One region of the Lysinibacillus sp. TE18511 genome, then DNA from elsewhere that is predicted to be linked to it. Evidence: riboswitches for the same ligand, from Rfam matches in the RefSeq annotation. Region 1 holds a riboswitch; the other holds the start of a gene.
What was found. Region 1 has a riboswitch for cyclic di-GMP ahead of ACVWXS_RS17625 (hypothetical protein). Riboswitches for the same ligand answer to the same signal wherever they lie in the genome.
Positions count from the first base shown of each region.

Region 2: linked by a shared signal. The riboswitch ahead of ACVWXS_RS09105 (amidase) and the one ahead of ACVWXS_RS17625 (hypothetical protein) in region 1 are both predicted to bind cyclic di-GMP.

Region 1 covers NZ_JBSSFD010000027.1:20,875-25,307, reverse strand. Annotated here, with positions in the region: gene cydS (cytochrome bd oxidase small subunit CydS) at 1-92, shown strand, start outside; gene rlmD (23S rRNA (uracil(1939)-C(5))-methyltransferase RlmD) at 314-1,687, shown strand; cyclic di-GMP riboswitch class I at 2,151-2,237, shown strand; gene ACVWXS_RS17625 (hypothetical protein) at 2,381-2,755, shown strand; gene ACVWXS_RS17620 (hypothetical protein) at 2,800-3,513, shown strand; gene ACVWXS_RS17615 (methyl-accepting chemotaxis protein) at 3,557-4,433, shown strand, end outside.
Region 2 covers NZ_JBSSFD010000009.1:61,078-65,510, forward strand. Annotated here, with positions in the region: gene ACVWXS_RS09095 (M20/M25/M40 family metallo-hydrolase) at 60-1,175, shown strand; gene ACVWXS_RS09100 (chemotaxis protein CheW) at 1,201-1,695, shown strand; cyclic di-GMP riboswitch class I at 1,834-1,927, shown strand; gene ACVWXS_RS09105 (amidase) at 1,971-2,858, shown strand; gene nspC (carboxynorspermidine decarboxylase) at 2,901-4,040, opposite strand; gene ACVWXS_RS09115 (saccharopine dehydrogenase family protein) at 4,037-4,433, opposite strand, start outside.

The DNA of each region.
Region 1 (4,433 bases):
TTATAGTAGTCATCCTCGGAATTGTGTTTGCTTTCTGGTGGGCACCAAAAGATCACCATGTAACAAAAGAGGAAGGAGAGAGTCGCGAATAGCGGCTCTTTTTTCTACTTTAAGCTTTGGAAGGTTCGAGCATATGACATTACTGCTCGGGTCGTGTGCGGAAGTGATCAAGTGGAAGACGAATCTGCTCGGGTGGAGTGTCGTACTGCTCAGGTCATGGATGTTGAGCAAATAGCTTACAAGATCAAGTCTTGTTCTTTTTTCATCCGCCAACACATGCTACAATAAAGAGATTGAAATGGAGGATGTACGAATGTCAGCACCCGTGAAAAAGAATGACCAATTAACAGTTTATATAGAAGATTTAACACATGATGGCAATGGCGTCGCAAAGGTCGATGGCTATCCATTATTTATCCAAGGGGCACTTCCTAATGAGACGGTGGAAGTTCATGTTTTAAAAACGTTAAAAAATTATGGCTTTGCGAAAGTTGTAGATATTCTTAAGCCATCGCCAGATCGAGTAGAAGCACCTTGTGAATATTTCAAGCAGTGTGGCGGTTGTCAATTACAGCACCTGTCTTATGAAGGGCAGTTAAAATGGAAAGAGAATATGGTGCGTAATGTCATGCAGCGTATTGGTAAAATTGATGCGCCTGTTCTACCTGTGAAAGGCATGGAAGAGCCTTGGCAATATCGTAATAAAGCCCAAATTCCTTTCTCCTCGAATGAAGCAGGACAAGCAATTGCTGGCTTCTATAAAACGAAGTCTCACAGCATTGTCGATATGGAGCGTTGCTTAATTCAGACAGGTGAAGCGGATGCTATTCTTACAGGCTTGAAAAAGGAATTAGCGGCAATCGGTATTCGACCATACAATGAGCTAACACATGAGGGAATGCTACGCCACGTAGTTATTCGTAAAGCACGAGCAACTGGTGAAGTCATGGTTGTTCTCGTAACGAAAAAGAAAAAATTCCAGCAAAAAGAAGCAGCTGTTGCGATAATCCAGAAGCTTGTCCCGAAAGTCACATCCATTATGCAAAACGTTAACAGCGACAAAACGAACGTTATTTTCGGTGATGAAACCGTGAACCTGTGGGGCAAGGACGTTATTATCGATACAATTGGTGATGTTCGCTTTGAAATTTCAGCCCGTTCATTTTATCAAGTAAACCCTGAGCAAACGGAAGTACTTTACAAACAAGCATTAGATTATGCTGACTTACAGGGTGATGAGCGAGTAATTGATGCTTACTGTGGGATCGGCACCATTTCATTATTCCTTGCAGAAAAAGCAAAGGCTGTTATGGGTGTTGAAATTGTCCCACAAGCTATTGAAGATGCAAAACGCAACGCAGCATTAAATGGCTTTACGAATACGTATTTCGAGGCCGGCCCAGCAGAGGAAGTTATCCCACGCTGGTATAAGGAAGGCAAGGAAGCGGATGTCCTAGTAGTGGACCCACCACGCAAAGGCTGCGATGAGGCTCTTCTTCAGACGATTTTAGAGCAACGTCCTAAACGTGTTGTTTATGTGTCCTGTAACCCAGGTACACTAGCGCGTGATCTCCGTATTTTGGAGGATGGGGGCTATCAAACACAGGAGATTCAGCCAGTGGATATGTTCCCACATTCAACGCATGTGGAGTGTGTCTCGCAACTCATTTTAAAAGAAGGTATCTAACATTTGCAGTTGCCTTTCGATACGCTTTATATATTACTTGTACTCACAAAGGCGTAATGAATATTACCGTTGTGAGTACAAGTAATGAAGTTTTGAAAAGAGTAGCATTATAAAAAAGAGTGGAATTTTAGGATGTAGCCTAAAATTCCACTCTTTTCTATCGTTACGTTTCCAAATAAGGAATGAATAAAGTGAAATAACGCATTTATGAAAAATGAAGATGATTCTTCTTCTTAGATAAATGTGAAAGAATAGGCAGCCATTTGCTTTTCCTACAATCTGGGCATGATTAGAAATTCCCTCTTTGAAAAAACCACCAAACAGTATTTTCTTGTCCATTCCTTTAAATATACGGAAAAATTCTCTAAATCTTCCGATATTCTTTAGAGAAAAATACCTACAGTCGACAAAATTTTACAAAACATTTATAATCTAATAGTAATATGTCAGCGTAATTTTAATAAATTGAAAACGGCAAACTTATCGAAAGGTAAGGACGCAAAGCTACGAGTCTAAAATCCTCTTGGAAAATGATAGTCGGGTTGCCAAGATGATAAGCGATTTTTTGGCTATCCTAATTATGTTCAGGGATAGTTTTTTTGTGGGAAAAATCAAAAGACTGAATATGTATTTATTAATATTTATTACAAAAATGCTAACAGCTTTAAGAAAATTATAAAAAGGAGATTTGAGATGATAGTCGTTGATAAAGAGAAATATAAAATGGCGATTTATGAAGCAAAAAAAGAAGTACACGTCCAAATAATAGGGTTTATTAAACCAGCGCTTGTAGAGGATTATTTAAAAGATTTGACAGAGACAGGGGCAAAAGTACAGAAAAATACCTATACATTTGTTGTTGATGCAACACATCAATCACCCCTTCCTTCAAAGATTTCGGCAGAGCTAGGACAAACATTAATGTTTTATGCATCACTAGGCTTTAAAGATATATTTATTGTTAATCCAGCCTCTAAAATTGCCTATGTGCAAGTGCGAAATGCTTTAGAGGGAGTTAATTTCCCAGGAACCGTAGTCGACAATGTTTCGCAATTACCAATGCGTTAGTCTTTAATTAACTATAATCACATGTTGAAAAAGAGGAATTTAGGATGCAAACAATTCAAGAATTATATACTTATGAAATCCTTACAAAGGACCAACCAGATTTAATTGAAAAGACAGCAGAATGTTTAGCAAAAACATTTATTGGGGTAGAGGTTGCTGGCAAATGGGTGCAAGAACCGATTATCGGGCACGCCTTAAAACTACCTTACGAAGATTTCTATCAATTTACGAAGGAATATATTGAAGCAAATGTTCATCAAGGATACTGTGCTGTTGCACTAGATCAAGAGCAAAACGTTGTAGGCGCATTAGTTGGGGATACGAATGTCTTTGAAATTATCGAAGAGGACATTTTTGAAGGCACGTTTGCTGATATGAATATTGTTATGCGTGTATTAGAGGATATTGATGAACGTTTCCTAGAAGATTATAAAAATCGTTATGGAAAAGATATGGAAGACGGAGAAGTATTACATTTATTTTTATTAGGTGTAATTGGTGAGCATAATCGTCATGATATTGTACAAAATTTAGGCGATATATTAATAAAGAAAGCAACAGAAGAAGGCTTAAGATTAGTATTAGCTGAAGCGACAAATCCAAAGTCAATGCGTGTGCTGGAGAAGTATCACGGACTAACAAAATATGTAAACGTAGAAGGGGATTTTATTGTTCATAAATATGAAAGCAATGAACATCTAAGCAGTATTCCATCGACTGTAGCAGATGGAATTTACATCATTGTAAAAGAACTATAAAATTTCATCACTAATACGTTAGTAGAATAGGAGAATTTTTTTCATGGAAGCTATTATGCTAGGGATTATTGTCGTTTTATTATGTACATCTTTGTATTTTGCTTACCGATATTTTTCACTTAAAGGTCATTCCCATATTAATAAAGAGGCACTAAATGGAATGCATGAAATATCAGCAGGTCAAGTAAGTGAACAATTTAATAAATTCGCAAATAATGTGAATGAAAAAAGTAAAAATCTTTTAGAACATGGAGATTACGCAACTGAGAAGGCTGATACTGTAAGGGCCGCAATCGATGAAGTCGGTAAAGGATTAAAAAAGCAACTAGTCGCAACTGAAGAGAGTGCTACTTCTATCGAAGACATCACAGTGGCTATTGAAGAGCTATCTATAAGATCTAACCAAATTTCAGAACAATCGAATACAACGTTAGAATTAACGCAAGAAGGTAATGAAAAGTTAAAAGATTCGTTGGTGAAAATGGAGCATTTTAATCAAACGATTAATACGACATTTGATGCAATCAATATACTTGGAGAAAAATCGTACGAAATTGGTAATATTGTTAAAGTAATTACAGGGATTTCAGAGCAAATAAATTTATTAGCATTGAACGCAGCTATCGAAGCAGCTCGTGCAGGAGAACACGGTAAAGGGTTTGCTGTAGTTGCTGATGAGGTTCGTAAATTGGCTGAACAATCACGACAGTCAGCTGATGAAGTTTCGAATATTGTAAAAAATATTCAAGAAGAGACGAACAAAGTTGTCATATCAATGAAGCAAGGAACAGAAGAGTTTGAACAAACAAATACTAAAATACTAGAAATAGGGAATATGTTCGAAAAAATTGTAGATACTACAAAAATTATTGCTGAAAATAATGTGGAATCATCTGCAAGCACAGAAGAACTATCTTCGA
Region 2 (4,433 bases), on a different contig from region 1:
CTAAAATAAAATATATACTATAACGTGGAAAAACACGTAAACTAAGGGAGTCTTACAACATGACAAGTCGTTTAGTAGAAGAGTTTTTTGAACTCGTACAAATCGATTCAGAAACAAAACATGAACAAGTGATTGCACCGATTTTAATCGACAAATTAACAGCACTAGGTTTTACAGTAGAACAAGATGATGCACATACTCGTAACGGGCATGGAGCAGGGAATATACTTGCAACATTAAAAGGTTCGTTAGATGTCGAACCTATTTATTTTACTTCGCATATGGATACAGTTGTCCCAGGTAAAGGTATTAAACCGTCTCTTCGTGAAGATGGCTATATCGTATCCGATGGCACAACAATTTTAGGTGCTGATGACAAAGCTGGCCTTGCTGCTTTATTTGAAATGGCTAAACGCTTAAAAGAGCAAAATATTGAACATGGAGATATTGAATTTATTATTACAGCTGGTGAAGAAAGTGGACTCGTTGGAGCTAAAGAGTTAGATCCATCTAAAATTAAAGCAAAATATGGTTTTGCAGTAGACAGTGATGGCAAAGTAGGCGGTATTGTAACAGCGGCACCATTCCAAGCAAAAATCTTTGCAAAAATAATTGGGAAAACAGCTCATGCTGGTGTTGCTCCAGAAAAAGGAATATCTGCGATTACGGTTGCTTCTAAATGTATTGCACAAATGAAGCTTGGTCGTTTAGATGAAGATACGACAGCAAATATCGGTCGCTTTGAAGGTGGCCAGGCAACAAATATTGTATGTGATGAAGTGACAATACTAGCAGAAGCACGTTCTATCGACAAAACGAAGCTTGATGCACAAACTAAGCATATGCAGGAGACGTTTGAGCAAGTTTCTGCTTCATTAGGGGCAAAAGCTGAAGTAGAAGTAAAACTAATGTATCCTGGCTTCCGTGTAACAGAAAAGGATAAAGTTGTTCAAGTGGCAATGGCAGCTGCACACAGCATTGAACGTACACCAAAGCTTGGTATTTCTGGTGGTGGATCTGATGCCAATGTTATTGCTGGCTTCGGTATCCCAACAGTAAATTTATCTGTTGGTTATGAGGATATTCATACAACAAATGAAAAAATACCAGTAGAAGAATTAGAAAAATTAGCAGATTTACTTGTCGAAATTGTAAAAGAGTCTGCAAAAAAATAACAACAGAGTCTAAGGATGTGACCGCATGGAAAGTGTAAAGGCAGTAGTCTTTGCTTGTGGTACAGAGGAATATGCAGTACCTGTGGAGCAAGCGATTTCGATTGAAAAGTTAGAGCATGTAACACCTATTCCTCATTTACCCAATTATCTACTAGGCTTCACAAGAATTCGTGGTGAGCTAGTGCCTGTGCTTGATTTTGAACGTATTCTTTACAATCGTTCTTCAAATACTGCAACAGCACGTGTTATCGTATTGAACACGGATGTTGTGAATTATGGATTACTTGTGACAGAAGCTCGTGAAATTCTTGATTTTGATGAGTCTGTATTAAAGCAAGTGGGACTTGTCAATTATTCAAAAACACGCTACTTTACAGCTGTGGCAAATCTGGAAAATCGTATGATTACATACGTAGACCCAAAAATACTTGTGAATTCATTAGAAGGTATTCGTGAAATTATTAATTATTTGCACAAATTGCTTGAAAATGAAAATGAAAAGGAAAACGTAGAGGCTTGAGTACTCTACGTTTTTTTTTTGTTGCTATAGTAAAAATCACCTGTGTTTATACGATTTTATCGAACAGTACTCCCGATAATTATCAATTGGACCTACAGACATTTTCGTTATAACTGCGTATTATGTAATGTAATAAAACTACTGTAAAGGCAAACTTCACCGAAAGGGAAGGACGCAAAGCCATGAGTCTAAACACTATATTAGTATAGTGCATGATTGTCAGGTTGCCAGGTTCTGTTCTATGAGCCTTGGTAAATAGAATGGAGATGTAACATATGGTAAGTCGTTCACTATCAAAAGCAATCATTGCTTTTATAGTAACAATTGTAAGTACGCTAGGATTAACAATAGGAAAGGTAGAGGCAACGGCCATGCAAGATAGGGCTACTTGGTTATGGGATACGACGAAAATTGTTGAAGATGAAACAGGCGTACTCCAATTTTTAGAAAGCAAAGATGTTAACAAAGTCTATTTACAGATTAATACTGATATAGCAAATGACAATTATAAAAGCTTTATTGACAAAGCAACAGCAAAAGGTATAAAAGTATATGCATTGGATGGTGCTGCAAGTTGGGTGTCAGAGGATGGCTATAAAATGCAGGATCAACTGTTTGAGTGGTTAAATACATATAATGAGAGTGCATTAACAACAGAGCAATTTTCTGGGGTCCACCTGGATGTAGAGCCCTATCTAAATAGTGGGTGGAGCTCGAATCAAGTAAATACAATCGAATCCTATCAAGCGCTCCTTACTAAAGCGAAAGAGGAGGCCAATCAATTACAAATACCTTTGGAAGTCGATATGCCATTTTGGTTTGATGAGATCGCTTATAGCAATCAATATGGCAATGGTATATTAGCTGAATGGGTTATCGATCAAGTGGATAGTGTTTCGATCATGGCCTATCGAGATGCAGCTAAAAACATTATCAAAATCGTTGAAAATGAAATAGAGTATGCACAAAAAGTAAATAAATCAATTGTGATTGGTGTAGAAACAGGCGCTTCTAATGAGGGGAAAACAATTACCTTTTATGATAATGGAGAAGCCTATATGAATAAACAATTAGCAACGGTTCATCGTCATTATGCCAATAAAACAAGCTTTAATGGTTTTGCTATTCATCATGTCGATAGTTGGATGAATATGCGGCCATAATAAAAAATCCTCTCCAGCTGAAGTTGGAGAGGATTTTTTCTATTAGGAAAGTCGACCGCTATAGTCTTCAAATTTAAATTCACGAATAACTTTAATGCCTTCTTCATCGTTATAAGAAACGATTGATGGAAGGTTTACCCCATTAAACATATGGTTTTTCACCATTGAGTAATGTGCCATATCCGTAAATACAAGACGATCTCCTGGTTTTAAAGGTTGTTCAAATGAATAATCACCAATAATGTCACCAGCAAGACATGTAAGTCCGCCTAGACGATATGTGTGTGCTAGCTCATTTGCTTGACCAGAACCGATAATCATAGGGCGGTATGGCATTTCTAGAACATCTGGCATATGACATGTTGCCGATGTGTCTAAAATTGCTAAGTCCATACCGTTTTTCTGAATATCAAGAACAGTTGCTACTAAATAACCAGTATTTAGTGCAACAGCTTCACCTGGCTCTAAATATACGAGAAGGTTATACTTGTCTTGGATGTAATTAATGATATTCACTAGCTTTTCTACATCATAATCTTCACGAGTGATATGGTGACCACCGCCAAAGTTTAACCATTTCATTTGATGCAAAACATCACCAAATTTTTCTTCGACAACTTGTATAATACGCTCTAACGTATCTGAATTTTGCTCACACATTGCATGGAAGTGTAAGCCATCAATACCGTCAAGCTGTGACTTGTCGAAGTTGGCTAATGTTGTACCTAGGCGAGAATTTGTGTAGCAAGGATCGTAAAGAGCTGTTTCAATTTCAGAGTACTCAGGATTAATACGAATACCACATTCAATTGTTTTACCAGCAGATTTTACTTTATCCTTGTACTGTGCCCATTGGTTAAATGAGTTAAACACGATGTGCTCAACATAGCCCAGAAGCTCGTCCATCTCATGCTCCATATAAGCAGGTGCATAAACGTGTACTTCCTTGCCCATTTTTTCATAGCCAAGTCGCGCTTCGTGAAGTGAACTTGATGTAATGCCGGCTAAATATTTACCTACTAAAGGGAATGTTGAATGCATTGAAAACCCTTTTAAGGCAAGTAAAATACGACAGCCAGTGCGATCTTGAATTGATTTTAAAAGCTCAAGATTTTTTGTTAATAATCGCTCATCCACTACGTAAGAAGGGGATGGAACTTTTGAGAAATCAATTGGTTTCATTGGTTTATTTCCTTTGCATCTAAATCAAGGTCAAGTAATTCTGGATTATGGCTTTCTTGCCATGGTAGACCCCATTTATTTAGCGCATCCATGAATGGATCTGGATTGAAATCTTCGACGTTCCAAACGCCTGGTTTACGCCATTCACCGTTCATCACAAGCATCGCGCCAATCATTGCAGGTACACCAGTTGTGTAAGAAATCGCCTGTGAACCAACTTCGTTATAACATTCTTCGTGGTCACATACGTTGTACACATAATACGTTTTTTCCTTGCCATCTTTTAGACCGCGAACGATACAACCGATATTTGTTTTCCCTTTTGTACGTGGTCCAAGTGATGCTGGATCAGGCAGTACTGCTGTAAGGAAGTGGATTGGTTGAATCATTTTT